DNA from 2 places in the Marinococcus halophilus genome. Region 2 is predicted to be linked to the other one. Evidence: predicted binding sites of a transcription regulator. Region 2 holds the regulator's gene; the other holds the start of a gene.
The links. The regulator CtsR, encoded in region 2, represses protease genes until heat stress. The targets are predictions, from matches to a motif close to ATGGTCAATAAAGGTCAAACA.
Positions count from the first base shown of each region.

Region 1: B5066_RS03200 (ATP-dependent Clp protease ATP-binding subunit) is a predicted target of CtsR. The motif match lies at 4,688-4,708, and genes of this name have one in related genera.

Region 1 covers NZ_FVZD01000005.1:155,521-163,556, reverse strand. The annotation lists gene B5066_RS03230 (DUF5996 family protein) at 1-509, opposite strand, end outside; gene B5066_RS03225 (VOC family protein) at 571-978, opposite strand; gene B5066_RS03220 (VOC family protein) at 1,023-1,427, opposite strand; gene B5066_RS03215 (helix-turn-helix domain-containing protein) at 1,487-2,287, opposite strand; gene B5066_RS03210 (aspartate aminotransferase family protein) at 2,448-3,803, opposite strand; gene B5066_RS16555 (hypothetical protein) at 3,991-4,173, shown strand; gene B5066_RS03205 (hypothetical protein) at 4,191-4,460, opposite strand; gene B5066_RS03200 (ATP-dependent Clp protease ATP-binding subunit) at 4,866-7,046, shown strand; gene B5066_RS03195 (NAD(P)/FAD-dependent oxidoreductase) at 7,483-8,036, shown strand, end outside.
Region 2 covers NZ_FVZD01000006.1:62-8,097, reverse strand. The annotation lists gene clpC (ATP-dependent protease ATP-binding subunit ClpC) at 1-1,840, opposite strand, end outside; gene mcsB (protein-arginine kinase McsB) at 1,871-2,935, opposite strand; gene mcsA (protein-arginine kinase activator protein McsA) at 2,935-3,510, opposite strand; gene B5066_RS06070 (CtsR family transcriptional regulator) at 3,526-3,990, opposite strand; gene B5066_RS06065 (MgtC/SapB family protein) at 4,132-4,839, opposite strand; rRNA gene rrf (5S ribosomal RNA) at 4,945-5,061, opposite strand; rRNA gene B5066_RS06055 (23S ribosomal RNA) at 5,127-8,036, opposite strand, start outside.

The DNA.
Region 1 (8,036 bases), on a different contig from region 2:
AAGGTGCCCCAGAATAACCCCGGTTTAATTTTACGGCCTCGCAGTGGTCCGATAAAAGCTAATTCTTCCTGATACGCCGCCTGCATCATTTTAAGTCCCTTCATGGCCTTTTCAGCATCGTACCGTTTATGCACCTGGTCTTCAGAAAGCCATACCGTTACCGGCATCTCCTGTGGCTTGGGATAGATGCGCACGTGGATGCCTGCCTGATGAAGACAGCTGAAAATCCATTCGTAGTACGTCTGAATAGGCGTTCCATCTTCAAGCTTTGTGGCTTCCACAGTATCTTCCACTACCGCCAGAAGACGGCTGTTCCGTGTATCTATTTCGAGTTCAAAAGCTTTCCCGTCCTGGATCAGCATCCCTGTAGAGAAGCCATTCGGAGTAATCTCAAGCATCACGTGCGCCCACTGAGGCTCCTGCGGGGCTGTTTCGAGCCGTATTTTACCAAGAATCTGAGACAGAAGCTGCAGTGTCAGTTTTGTATCCTTCCATTCCTTAAAAGGCATGATTTCCACTAAACGTTACCCCTTTCTCCCGGAAGCTTTTTTGCTTTCTGATGACTTTATACTACACAGCGTCCTCATCCGTATACATAACTTCCCAGAGATGGCCATCGATGTCCTGAAAACTCCATCCATACATAAACCCGCCGTCCATTGGCTCGTTGGACGGAAGGCCTCCTGCATCCAGAGCTTTTTGAACAATCTCGTTCACCTGTTCTTTGCTGTCTGCAGAAATGGCCAGGATTGCTTCCGCCCCGGTATTGGTATCAACTACACTTTTATTAGTAAACGTTTGAAAAAATGCTTCGTGAAGCAGCATCACATACATACCGTTCCCCAGTACCATGCACGCTGCATTTTCATCCGTGAAGCGCTGCTCAAATGAAAAGCCGACATTTTGAAAAAACTCCATGGAAGCTTCGAGATTTTTAACTGGAATGTTTACAAATATTTGCTTTGTCTGCAGAGCCATTATTCTTAAACCTCTCTTTCTTGACTTGATTTTTCCTTAAACGACTATGTGCCAAAAACACCGAACTGGTCTTTCAGCTGGCCGTAAGAGGAACTGAAGAATGTTTCTGCCAGAGGCATGATTATTTCTCCGCCCGGTTTAAGAGCATGAAACGTTTTGGCAGCCGAGGAAGCATCATTTACGCTGAGTGCAATAGACACCAGGCTTCCTGAAAGCTGTTGCTGGTCCGGAGCCCCGGGTAACGTATCGGAGAGCATTATCTCCATGTCTTTAATTTTTAAATAAGCATGCATGATTAGTGATTCGGTTCCCGGCGGTAATTCCATCCCTTCGACTTCCCCATAGGTCTGACGTTCGATCACCTCTGCCCCTAAAGCCTTTTCATAGAATGCGGCTGCCTCCCTGGCCTTCCCGTCAAATGTAAGGTACGGGTTCATTCCGATAATCATTGGCGCTCCTCTCCCCTCATATGAATAATTATCTTTACTATAGCACGGCCGCCGCTGCTTTATTTCTTACCGATTGCGGTTTCGGCCTGACGCCTCAGAAAATTATTCATTAACAGGGATAACGAAACGAGAATAGGAGGATCATCGAAGCGCGGCGGATATAAATATATATCCTTTTTTTCCAGCGGCCGTCCGGCTTCTACATGAAGCGCTTCTCTTGAGCGGGTGCGGAACGTATGGTGAGGGATTAAAATGTCATTCACCTTCATTTTCCAGGCAATTGACGTAGCCATTACATAATACAATCCTGGCTTTACACACGGAATGTGATATTCATCTGCAGTATCGCAAAGCGTACCATAAAGCGGTACACCTTCCGGCATCGGACGGGGAAAAAGGCCGATTAATACAAATCCTTCAAAAGGGATTTCACTGTAAATACGGCCTTGAATACTCGTTTCCACTGTAGGGAGAGCCGGCTCTGCCCAGTGCCGTGTCGTTTTTAACGAGGAAAAAGAATTTTCTGCAGAGGCCATGGAAGCACGAAAGGCGCCCGGCGTCACCCCCACCCTTGCAGCAAAGCTCGTAGTAAACGTCCCTACGCTTTGCTGGCCGATCTCCATCCCGATATCACGCACAGGGAAAGTGGTTTCAATCAGCAGTTCTTTGGCCCTTTGAAGTCGTAGTCCGGAAAGATAGTACAACGGAGGCACTCCAACACTTTTCTTGAACAGGCGTGAAAAATGATACGGACTGTAAGCGGCCTGGGCGGCCAGTCCGGTCAGGTCCAACGGTTCGTGAAGATGAGCGTGCATATACGTAATGGCATCATAAACAGCCGCCGAATATGATTGTTCCATCAAAACTACCTCCCGACTTGCGGCCTAATCCTGAAGATATTCTGTTTCATTCAAGGGGTTCTTTTATTAATTATATCAGAAAGCGATTTCATAAAACCTCTGGCTATGTAAATTTTTCCTTAAAATTGCCCCTGCCTCATGGCAGGGGCACAACTGTATTCTATCCGGGCTGTACCGCTTCTTTTATACGCTTTTTCAAGGTGGTAATGAGCAGTTGAAGATCTTTATCTTCAATGTTCAAAGGCGGGGAAAGAGTTAAAACATTGTTATGGTGCCTGGCAATATCAGACGTTTTGCCAACAATGACCCCATCTTTTTTGCAGCTTGCAAGAATTTGCTTCACGAGCTTTTCTGGTACTGTCTTTTTTGTCGTTTTGTCCTCGACAAATTCAATACCGGCTAACAGCCCCTGGCCCCGGACCTGGCCAACGTAAGGAAGCTCTTCCAAATCTGCCAGCGCCTCCAGCAGCTCTCTGCCCTTTTTCTCCGATCGTTCCACTAATTTTTCCCGCTCCATGATTTCCAGGTTTTTCACAGCGGCTGCGCAGGCTGCAGGGTGACCCCCAAAAGTATTTACATGGCGGAAATGGTCATAGGCTTCACTGCCGGTAAACGCCTGGTACATATCCTTTCGCACTGCGGTAACAGATAAAGGCATATATCCGCTTGTGATTCCCTTCGCCATTGTCACAATATCCGGCTTTACGTCTGCGTGCATAAATCCAAAACGCTTCCCAGTCCGTCCAAATCCACAAATAACTTCATCGCTGATTAAAAGAACACCGTAGCGGTCACAAATGTCCCGGACCCGTTTCATATAGGAAGTGTGAGGAACCAACACTCCGCCGCCGGTAATAATGGGCTCCATTATTACTGCCGCTATGGATTCTTCAGCTTCCCATAAAATCGCCTGTTCAATTTCATCAGCGCACGCCAGGCTGTACTCCTCGTAGGATTGACCTTCCGGCTTCCGGTACGGATCTGGAGGAGTAACGTGTACAAAGCCCGGCGGCAGCGGTTCATACCGGTATTTCCGCTGCGTCTGTCCTCCAGCCGCCATCGTTGCAAGCGTGCTTCCATGATAGGTCCGGTAGCGGGAAATGGTTTTATACCGGCTGCCTTCCCCAATTTGTTGAAAATATTGACGCACCAGTTTCAGGGCAGTTTCATTTGCTTCCGATCCGCTATTGGAAAAAAAGTACATATAGCCGTCCCCGAGCCACTCATCAAGCTTTGCCGAAAGCTGTACGGCAGGAGTATGGCTTTGCGTTAAAGGATAGAATGGAAGCTTCAGCATTTGCTCGTAGGCAGCGTCGGCAATTTCTTTTCGTCCATATCCGGCATTTACACACCAGAGACCCGCCATGCCATCAAGGTATGACTTTCCATCTATATCAGTCACCCAAGAACCTTCTGCTTTCTCTGCCACCATGCCTCCCTCTGGATTGTAAGGCCTCATGGCATGCCAAACACTTTCTTCATCTTTTTTCTTTATTTCTTCCGGTTCCCAATTCATGACGATCACCCCTCCTGCTTTAAATGTCAGCGCATACAAAATGTGGTCTACCGTGATCTTCTCACGTCTCTACTGAAAAGAAAAGGTCCACTTCCGGGCCATTTATGAATAGAACCTGCTGCCCGTATTTTCAGCGGTTTTCAGAAGCATATTGATAAAATTTCCATATGATTCCCGTGGTTCTTACATGGCAATGGAGTCAATGATGTATAATGCCGCCCTCCCTCTCAGCAGTTTTATGCTTACGGCAAGTGCCGTCATTCCTCCAGCGGGAATGTCGACACTATTCGTTCTCTTAGGCGTTGTCGGCTTCATCAGCTACCAGCTCTGCCTTCCGTTAACAAAAAGCGGGAAGGCCCGTGCTTCTTAATTTCTGCCCTCTGGCAGCTACCTTTTTTTTCGCCGGCGCAGGTCTACTGTCAGTGAAGGAATATCCACGCGGAGCAGTGTCCACCGGAACAGCTTTACCTTTAGCTCTCCGGCCACTACCACTGCTTCCACCGGATTCCAGTTTTCAACTCTTCGCGCTGCCGCTACCACAGGCACGTGCGGCTCCGGAAATGTTTTTCTTGGCACTGGACGACTTCCTCCAAACAAGTGGCGGGGCTCTGACAACCTATATATTTTAGTCGCTGGACGCTGCCCGCTGTTTCTCATCTTTTTCCTCCTCTTCTGTATAACTTCGTTTCTTTTTTCCTTTCCCTTTTTTCCGCTAAACCTTTCACCGTCTGTGCTTTTCTTCCAGTTCATCACTCTTTATTGGTCAGAAACGTTTAGACTTTCGCAAAAACGTTAATACATTCTCTACCGTTTTCCACAGATATTATTCGAGCATATTTCTTGAAACTCTCTTCTCCATTTCCTATTATGTAGGTGTAAATCAATTGGTCAGAGAAAATCAAATTTATCTCTTGCATTATACAGGAAGCGGGTATATAATACTGTTACAAGGTCAAAGATAGTCAAAGTCAACGAAGTAATTCTGACCTTACGAAGATGAATACGAACGATGCACACGTCAATAATACTACTTTAAAAATAAGGAGGTTCGGTTCAGTTATGATGAGATGTGAACATTGTGAACAGCGTCCAGCACGCATTGAACTGAACATGAATGTTAATGGAAGCCATCAAAAGATGCACCTGTGCGAACGGTGCTATAGAGAAATCCGTCAAAGCATGAATCAGCCATCCGGTCAGGGCGGCTTCGGCGGCTCCCAGTCCCCATTTGACCAATTCTTTAATAATATGATGGGCGGCTCAGAGCAAAACGCAGGACAGGGGCAGGAACAGCAGGCTCAGTCCGGCGGCGGCCAGGGCGGCGGTCTTCTTGACGATTTAGGTAAAAATCTGTCCGACGTTGCACGTGCCGGCCTCATTGACCCAGTCATCGGCCGCGATAAAGAAGTTGAACGTGTCATTGAAACATTAAACCGCCGCAATAAAAACAATCCGGTTCTTATCGGCGAACCGGGTGTCGGTAAGACAGCGATTGCTGAAGGTCTTGCCCTCCGTATTTCGGAAGGTGATGTGCCAAACAAGCTGAAAAATAAAAGCATTTATCTGTTGGACGTAACCTCCCTCGTAGCAAATACTGGGGTACGCGGCCAGTTTGAAGAACGCATGAAGCAGCTGCTGAAGGAATTGCAGGAACGCCAGGATGTCATCGTCTTTATCGATGAAGTCCACCAAATCGTTGGCGCAGGTTCAGCAGAAGGCTCTTCTGACGCAGGCAACATTATGAAACCAGCGCTTGCCCGCGGGGAAATTCAATTAATTGGTGCAACTACACTTGCTGAATACCGCAAAATTGAAAAAGATGCAGCGCTTGAACGCCGCTTTCAGCCGGTCATGGTTAACGAACCAAACCTCGAAGACAGCGTAGCGATCCTAAAAGGCCTGCAGGCAAACTATGAAAAATTCCATCACGTTGCTTTTACCGATGAAGCACTAGAAGCCTGCGTCAATTTGTCCAATCGCTATGTACAGGACCGGTTCCTGCCGGACAAAGCGATCGACTTAATGGATGAAGCAGGCTCCAAGATAAACCTCGCCCACAGCGATGACGACAGCGAGTCCCTGCAAAGCCGCATCGAGCAGATTGCCGCAGAAAAAGAACGTGCCACCCAGCAGGAGGATTACGAACGTGCAGCTAAGCTTCGGGATGAAGAAGCCAAGCTGCAGGAGCAGGTAAAAGAAGCTGAACAAAACGGCAAGATTCAAAAAGAAACACCAACAGTGAATGTAGAAACGATCCAGATGATCGTGGAAAATAAAACCGGCATCCCTGTTCGCCGCCTCCAGCGCGATGAACAAAAGAAAATGCGCGATCTGCCTGAACGTCTAAATGCGAATGTCATCGGCCAGGAAGAAGCTGTAAGCAAAGTTGCCCGTTCCATTCGCAGAAATCGTGCCGGCCTGCGCCGCGGCAGCCGTCCAATTGGTTCCTTCCTATTTGTCGGACCAACCGGTGTCGGTAAAACTGAGCTTTCCAAAACGCTCGCTTCTGAAATGTTTGGCGACCCTGAAGCGATGATCCGCCTCGACATGAGTGAGTATATGGAAAAACACTCGGTATCCAAGCTTATCGGTTCGCCGCCAGGATATGTCGGACACGATGAAGCCGGACAGCTTACAGAAAAAGTACGCCGGAAACCGTACAGCATTATTCTTTTGGACGAGATTGAAAAAGCGCACCCTGATGTGCAGCATATGTTCCTGCAGATCATGGAAGACGGCCGCCTGACTGACAGTCAGGGACGCACGGTCAGCTTTAAGGATACAGTCATTATTATGACTTCAAACGCCGGCTCACAAATGAAACGTGTTACGGTAGGCTTTGGAGACAAGGACCAGGTAGAGCCAAAAATCATGGAATCTCTCAGCGATTATTTCCGCCCGGAATTCCTGAACCGTTTCGACAGCATTGTAAGCTTCAAAGAACTGGCTCGTGAAGATCTGGTCACTATCGTGGATCTGATGCTTAAAGACATCTTAGAAGCAGCCAGTGAGCAGGGATTGAACGTTACCGTCTCTGATGATGCTAAACGCATGCTGGCCGATCAAGGCTACGATCCTGCCTTCGGTGCCCGCCCTCTTCGCCGGGTAATCGAAGAAAAAGTAGAAGACGGCATTGCCGATCTCATGCTTGAAGAAGAGGATGTGCAAAACATTACGATCACCGTAAATGACACTGACATTCAGGTAGCCAGTGCCCAAACATCCGCTTCCACTGAAGAGTAATTCTTATACGAGGACAAGCCCTGCGGCATTCTGCTGCAGGGCTTTTTTGCTTAAGGAAATCTACTGTGAAATGCTTCCTTGTCTTATCCTTTTCCCGAAATCACGCATCAATCAAAGCAGCTTTTTCCGGTTTTAACGCCGCTTTTCCAGAAAGGTTGATTAGATGAGGGAAAATGTACTCTGTTTTTTGTGGGCAATATTTATACTATCCACGGTTCTTTTACAGCAGCCGGCATTCAGGCTGGAGAATGGAATTTTTTCATCGTTTTATTAAGCACGGTGGCGGGCACGTATTATAAGCTCTCTCCTCTGAAATCTTAAATGTTCCACGTGGAACATTTTTTGTGTAAATATATTTCTCATCTTCCTTTTACTTTTACATCAAAAGAGCGTACAATGTAATTGATAACGATTATCACTAAAGGAGCTGGACACCTTGTCTGACTTTCAAATACATGACGTTACTATCATCGGCGGCGGACCCGCCGGCCTGTATACTGCTTTTTATTGTGGAATGCGGGCGCTTGATACTCACATTATTGAAGCACAGCCGGATTTGGGCGGAAAAATTCACGCCTATCCCGAAAAAATTGTCTGGGATGTTGGCGGCCTGCCCCCTTCCTCTGGAAAACAGCTGATGGATCAGCTGGTAGCCCAGGCAGAAACTTTCCGCCCCGCGATCACGACAAATGAAAAAATTATTCACGTAGAAAAAGACGAGGCCGGGCTTTTTCGCCTGGAGGCGGAAACAGGCGGCATTTACTATTCCCGCTCTGTCATCGTCGCTGTCGGGCACGGCATTCTTCATGCCCAAAAGCTCGACATCGAAGGCGCAGAAAAATTCGAGCTTTCCAACCTTCACTATACTGTACAGCACCTTGAGCGATTTCGTAATCAGAGGGTTATCATTTCCGGCGGCGGAAACTCTGCCGTCGACTGGGCTAATGCTCTCTGCCCGATCGCAAGCGAAGTTACAGTCGTACACCGGCG
Region 2 (8,036 bases):
TACGACGCACTTTTTCTGTCAGCTGGCCGCCTTCTTCATAGCCGACATAGCCTGGAGGGGAACCGACCAGGCGGCTCGTTGCGTGGCGTTCCATATATTCGGACATATCAATGCGGATAATTGATTCTTCGTCTCCAAATAGTGTTTCCGCTACAGCACGTGCCAGCTCTGTTTTACCTACACCCGTAGGTCCGAGAAAGATAAAGGAGCCAATCGGCCGTTTCGGGTCTTTCAAGCCTGCACGGGCACGGCGCACGGCTTTGGAAATAGCATTGACTGCTTCATCCTGACCGACAACCCGGTTATGCAGAATGTCTTCCATATGAAGCAGGCGGTCCGTCTCTTCTTCCGCAAGCTTGGATACCGGTACGCCTGTCCAGCTCGAAACAACCTGAGCAATATCCTCTGTCGTAATCGCAGAGTTCTCCTGTCCCTGCTTTTCTTTCCATTCATTTTTCATTTCTTCGACTTCTGCGCGCAGCCGCTGCTCGGAATCACGAAGGGAAGCCGCTTTTTCAAATTCCTGGCTTTGAACAGCCGCATCTTTTTCCTTGCGTGTTTCCTCGAGGTTTTGTTCAAGTTCTTTTAGGTTGGGTGGTGCTGTATAGGAACGCAGACGCACCCGTGAACCCGCTTCATCGATTAGATCGATTGCTTTATCCGGCAGGAAACGGTCTGAAATGTACCGGTCAGATAATTTAACTGCCTGTTCGATGGCTTCGTCCCCGATAGTTACCCGGTGGTGGGCTTCATAACGGTCTCTCAGCCCCGCGAGAATTTGAATAGATTCCTCGAGGGTCGGTTCATCTACTTGAATTGGCTGAAAACGACGCTCAAGAGCAGCATCTTTTTCAATATATTTGCGGTATTCATCCAGTGTAGTTGCACCAATGCACTGCAGCTCTCCACGCGCAAGGGACGGCTTCAGAATGTTCGATGCGTCAATCGCACCCTCTGCACCGCCGGCGCCAATTAAGGTATGCAGTTCGTCAATGAACAGCAGCACATTTCCAGACTGGCGGATTTCTTCCATTACTTTTTTCAAGCGGTCTTCAAATTCCCCGCGATATTTCGTGCCGGCAACGACTGTGCCCATATCGAGAGTCATGACCCGTTTATTCCGAAGCGTTTCTGGAACTTCATTAGAGACGATCGACAATGCCAGGCCTTCAGCGATAGCTGTTTTACCTACACCAGGCTCCCCGATAAGAACCGGGTTGTTTTTTGTCCGGCGGCTTAATACCTGAATAACACGTTCAATTTCCTGGCTTCTTCCTATGACCGGATCGAGGCCTTCTTCTTTAGCTACTGCCGTCAGGTCTCTTGCTAAGCTGTCCAGGGTAGGCGTATTGGCGCTTCCCCCTGCTCCAGGAGCCTGCTGGCTTCCAGAACTCGAAGCACCTTCATTGCTTCCGAGAAGCTGAAGCACCTGCTGCCGGGCTTTATTCAGGCTGACGCCAAGATTATTCAGCACCCGGGCTGCAACCCCTTCTCCTTCACGGATTAAGCCAAGCAGAATGTGCTCTGTTCCTACATAGGAATGCCCAAGTTTTCTCGCTTCATCCATGGAAAGCTCAATAACTTTTTTCGCCCGTGGAGTGTAATGAATCGTTTTCGATCCCTGTTGCCCAGTACCAATAAGGGTTTCTACTTCCTGCTGAATCTGGTCTGTATCCAAATTCAATGCTTGAAGGGCTTTCGCCGCAATGCCCTCACCTTCACGCACTAAACCAAGAAGAATGTGTTCTGTTCCTATATTATTATGGCCAAGGCGGATAGCTTCTTCCTGAGCTAGCGCCAATACTTTTTGCGCTCGTTCTGTAAAACGGCCAAACATCATGTTGCATGCACCTCCTACGCATTGGTAAATCTATAGTTCAAGTTTTATTCTTTCACGGATCACACTTGCCCGTCTTATATCTGCTTCTTCTTGAGTCAGTGATTCTCCTGCATACTGCTCAAGAAAACCAGGCTGAGTCAGTAACATAAGTTCATTTAAAATATTACCCGAAATCCCTTTAATTAAATCCAGGTCGATACCAAGCCTAACGTCTGATAAACGGTTGGCAGCTTCTTTGGTTGTCATCGTACGGCTGTAGGCAAGGATGCCGTAAGACCTGAACACCCGGTCTTCGAGCTTTATTCTTGAAGAGCTGAGCAGAGACTCGCGTGCGTGGCGTTCTCTTTGAATCACCTGCATTACTACACCGCGCAGATCTTCAATGATATCTTTTTCAGATTTTCCTAATGTCATCTGGTTGGAAATTTGAAAAAGGTTGCCAAGTGCTTCACTGCCTTCTCCGTAAATGCCTCTTACGACAAGACCAATCTGGTGAATAGCCGGAAGAATACGGCTAAGCTGGTTGGTCCAGACTAAAGCAGGCAGGTGTACCATTACTGAAGCTCTCATACCTGTTCCTACATTTGTCGGGCAGCTTGTTAAGTAACCGAGCCTTTCGTCAAACGCATAGGTAAGGTTGGCTTCCGCCCAATCATCGAGACGGTCAGCTTCATTGTAACATTCTTCAAGCTGCATGCCGTTACTCAGACATTGAAGACGTAAATGATCTTCCTCATTAACCATGATACTGATTGATTCATCGTTATTCAAAAGAACAGCACTATGTGCCATGTTTTTTATTAAATAGGGGCTGACAAGATGCTTTTCCACCAGTACCTGCCGTTCATTCGGGCGAAGCTCATTCATATTCAACGCTTCAAGGAAGCCTACTTCTTTTGATTGATTCAATAGAGTGGAAGAAGCATAGCGCAGAAGTGTTGCACTTGCTTCTTCTGAAGCAAAAACAGGGAAGGGATATTGCTCTATGTTACGGGCAAGCCGGACCCGGGTGCTGAGAGCAATATCGCCTTCCGGCCCTGGACCTTCCTGCATCCACGGACTGATCGCTTCTGAAAAAAATTGTTCGGATGCCATCAGCTGTCTTCCTCCCTTCCTTGAAACTGCTTTTCAAGGGCACGGATTTCGTCTCTTAATTCCGCAGCTTTTTCAAACTCTTCATTTTGGACAAAAATGTTAATCTGTCGTCTTTTCTCCTCCAGCTCCCTTTGGGCATACAGCTTCTCATGCCTGTGTTTTGGAACCTTGCCGGTATGATGGGTATTGCCGCTGTGTACCCGACGAAAAACAGGTGTCAGTTTCGATTCAAACGCGTGATAACAATGAGCACAACCCAATCGACCGGATTGAGTGAACTGTTTATACGTCAGTCCGCAGTTGTCACATGTCAGCGGCCGGGTTGTGTTTGCTTTTTTCGGCTGTTTCTTCCCGGCGTTTCCAGTAGTACTAGGCTGATCCATGTTTAATAAGTCCGATAACAAGTCCTGGATTGTATAGCCACCGGCAGCTGACATGAAAGAATGCTCCGTTTCAGAAGATTCCCCTTGTTCTTTTGCACACTCTTCGCATAAATGAAGCTCTGTTTTAGCTCCATTAACGATTTTCGTGTAATGCAAAGAGGCCGGACGCTGACCGCAATTCTGACAGATCATATCTCTTCCCTCCCCTTATTCATAGCGCAGACTTTCTATCATAGCTTGCATGATCCGCGCACGAACAATATCCCTTTCTTCTGGATACTTCAAAGCCAGTATAGACCTATCAACTGCCGCAAGCATTAAATTTGCTTCACGCTTATTCACCACTTTTTCCTCAAATAAACGCATAATAACACTCTCTGCCGTTCTTTGATCAATACCGTGGCCCACAAGATCTGAAACTTGGCGAAGCAGCTCTGCGTGATCTGAAATTTTAGCCCTTGTAATTCGTATATACCCGCCACCGCCACGTTTACTCTCTACTACATAGCCTTTTTCAATAGTAAAACGAGTGCTTATGACATAATTAATCTGAGAGGGGACACACTCAAAGCGCTTTGCAAGTTCACTTCTTTTAATTTCAATTAGATCCTGTTCACTCTGTGTTAAAATTTGTTTTAAATAATTTTCAATAACATCAGACATGCTTTTCATTCCCGCGACCTCCTCTCCGCCCCGGTTCGTCTTGCTATTATCAAAAAATTGATTTTGACTATCTTTGACTATAATATATAATATTATTCAATTGTTTTCAAGCTAGAGAAGGGCAAAAAGAAAAATCCGCCCTGAGATATGCTAATCATAGGACGGATTCAATTCTATTTCTTTTATGCTCTCTACTTTATATAAAGATTGATACAGTTCTGTTTCAGCTATACCCTCTGGTAGATGAAGTTTAATATAATAATGAAGAAGAGCTTCGTCTTCGTCGAATTCTTTCCCTTTTATTTTTTGAACTTGAACCTCCATGCTTTCGAGACGCTGAATCGCCTCGCCGAGCTCGTTTGCTTTTTTGTCCATAGCTATAAACAATACGTCCGTATCAGAAACGTTTTTAAACCATTTGTCTACGTGATTTAGAAAGATAAGACTTGTCAATACAATGACCGTCGCAGCAATACCAGCAAAAAACATTCCTGCCCCTATGGTTAGGCCGATAGCAGCGACTGTCCAGATGGAAGCAGCAGTAGTCAGCCCCCGTATAGAAGCTCCCTGAACTATAATGGTACCAGCACCGAGGAAGCCAATCCCACTTATTACATAAGAAGCCAAACGCGAAGGATCATAAGCAACCAGATCCCCGTTTTGGTTTAAATAGTCCTGAAAGCCAAATAAAGCAAGCAGCATCACCAAACAGGAACCGGTCCCAACCAGCAGATGGGTTCGAAAACCAGCTGGATGGCCTTTCGATTCCCGCTCAATTCCTATCACTCCCGCCAAAAAAGCAGCAAGAATTAAACGAATTAGTATAATGACTGATTCATATTCCAACCACTGCTCCATCTAAGTCACATCCTTTCCTTCATTATATCCTATCTTTTTTGCTTTGTTTAAAGCTTTCTCATATAAAAAAACCGCTCCCCTCCGAAAAGGGAAACGGTTTAGCTCGCCCGGCAGCGATCTACTTTCACGGGGGGAGAGCCCCCGGCTATCATCAACGCTGAAGAGCTTAACTTCCGTGTTCGGCATGGGAACGGGTGGGACCTCTTCGCTGTTGCCACCGGACCGGCCCGTCGGGCCCTGACAACCAAATACCGAGACCGCGGCCACCGCCGCGTATCGTGCTGAGCGTGGATAAGACTTCGACCGATTAGTATCCGTCCGCTGCACATGTCGCCATGCGTCCACGCCGGACCTATCTACCTCGTCATCTCCAAGGGGTCTTATCTCCGTAGAGGGGAAAGGTCATCTTAAGGGGGGCTTCATGCTTAGATGCTTTCAGCACTTATCCCGTCCACACGTAGCTACCCAGCAGTGCTCCTGGCGGAACAACTGGTACACCAGCGGTGTGTCCATCCCGGTCCTCTCGTACTAAGGACAGCTCCTTTCACCTTTCCTGCGCCCGCGACGGATAGGGACCGAACTGTCTCACGACGTTCTGAACCCAGCTCGCGTACCGCTTTAATGGGCGAACAGCCCAACCCTTGGGACCTACTTCAGCCCCAGGATGCGATGAGCCGACATCGAGGTGCCAAACCTCCCCGTCGATGTGAACTCTTGGGAGAGATTAGCCTGTTATCCCCAGGGTAGCTTTTATCCGTTGAGCGACGGCCCTTCCATGCGGTGCCGCCGGATCACTAAGCCCGACTTTCGTCCCTGCTCGACTTGTGGGTCTCGCAGTCAAGCTCCCTTGTGCCTTTGCACTCTGCGAATGATGTCCGACCATTCTGAGGGAACCATTGGGCGCCTCCGTTACTGTTTGGGAGGCGACCGCCCCAGTCAAACTGCCCACCTGACACGGTCCCGAGGCCGGATCACGGCCTGCGGTTAGAATGTCGATACCACCAGGGTAGTATCCCACCAGCGCCTCCTCCGAACCTGGCGGTCCGGATTCGATGGCTCCTACCTATCCTGTACAAGTGGTACCCACATCCAATGTCAAGCTACAGTAAAGCTCCATGGGGTCTTTCCGTCCTGTCGCGGGGAACCTGCATCTTCACAGGTATTATAATTTCACCGGGTCTCTCGTTGAGACAGTGCCCAAGTCGTTGCACCTTTCGTGCGGGTCGGAACTTACCCGACAAGGAATTTCGCTACCTTAGGACCGTTATAGTTACGGCCGCCGTTTACTGGGGCTTCAATTCGGCGCTTCTCCCCCCGGAGGGGGATAACGCCTCCTCTTAACCTTCCAGCACCGGGCAGGTGTCAGCCCCTATACTTCGCCTTACGGCTTCGCAGAGACCTGTGTTTTTGATAAACAGTCGCTTGGGCCCTTTCACTGCGGCTCCCTGGGGCTATGCACCCCGGGGAGCACCCCTTCTCCCGAAGTTACGGGGTCCTTTTGCCGAGTTCCTTAACGAGAGTTTTCCCGCGCGTCTTAGAATACTCATCCCACCTACCTGTGTCGGTTTACGGTACGGGCACCACGTTCCTCGCTAGAGGCTTTTCTTGGCAGGGTAGGTGCCGGCCCTTCGGGCCCCGTAGGGCCCTCCTGGTCACCGCTTGGCCGTCTGGGGGAGGGATTTGCCGCTCCCCCGGCCTTGCCAGCTTCAACGCGCATGTCCATTAGCGCGCGGCCGTGCCTGCCTGCGTCCCCCCATCACTCAAATGGAACGGAGGTGGTACAGGAATATCAACCTGTTTTCCATCGCCTACGCCTATCGGCCTCGGCTTAGGACCCGACTAACCCTGAGCGGACGAGCCTTCCTCAGGAAACCTTGGGTTTTCGACGGAAGGGATTCTCACCCTTCTTTTCGCTACTCATACCGGCATTCTCACTTCCAGGCGCTCCACCGGTCCTCACGGTCCGGCTTCGGGGCCCCTGGAACGCTCCCCTACCATCTCTCCCATGCGGGAGAGTCCACGGCTTCGGTGCTGCGTTTAGCCCCGGTACATTGTCGGCGCAGAGTCACTCGACTAGTGAGCTATTACGCACTCTTTCAATGATGGCTGCTTCTAAGCCAACATCCTAGTTGTCTAAGCAACTCCACATCCTTTTCCACTTAACGCAGACTTAGGGACCTTAGCCGGTGGTCTGGGCTGTTTCCCTCTCGACGACGGATCTTAGCACTCGCCGTCTGACTCCCGGGCAGCAAGTCGCTGGCATTCGGAGTTTGACTGAATTCGGTAATCCGGGAAGGACCCCTCGTCCAATCAGTGCTCTACCTCCAGGACTCTCGTACCCGAGGCTAGCCCTAAAGCTATTTCGGGGAGAACCAGCTATCTCCAGGTTCGATTGGCATTTCACCGCTACCCACGACTCATCCCCGCAATTTTCAACTTGCGTGGGTTCGGGCCTCCAGCCAGTGTTACCTGGCCTTCACCCTGGTCATGGGTAGATCACCTGGTTTCGGGTCTACGCCCGCCTACTTGATCGCCCTCTTCAGACTCGCTTTCGCTGCGGCTCCGCCTTTGCGGCTTAACCTTGCAGACGAGCGTAACTCGCCGGTTCATTCTACAAAAGGCACGCCGTCACCCCTTAACGGGCTCCGACTTCTTGTAGGCACACGGTTTCAGGATCTGTTTCACTCCCCTTCCGGGGTGCTTTTCACCTTTCCCTCACGGTACTGGTTCACTATCGGTCACTAGGGAGTATTTAGCCTTGGGAGATGGTCCTCCCAGCTTCCGACGGGATTTCTCGTGTCCCGTCGTACTCAGGATACCCCCGGCGGGGGGAGGATGCCGGCTACCGGGCTGTTACCGTCTCTGGCGGGCCGTTCCAGGCCGCTTCGCCTATCCTCCCCGCCTGCCGTGCGGGGGTCCTACAACCCCGGGATGCAAGCATCCCGGTTTGGGCTGATTCCGTTTCGCTCGCCGCTACTCGGGAAATCGCGTTTGCTTTCTCTTCCTCCGGGTACTAAGATGTTTCAGTTCTCCGGGTCTACCGTCCGCCGCCTATGTGTTCAGCGGCCGGACGCCTTCCCATGACGGAAGGCGGGTTCCCCCATTCGGACATCTCCGGATCAAAGCTTACGTACAGCTCCCCGGAGCGTTTCGCCGTTCGTCGCGTCCTTCATCGGCTCCTAGTGCCAAGGCATCCA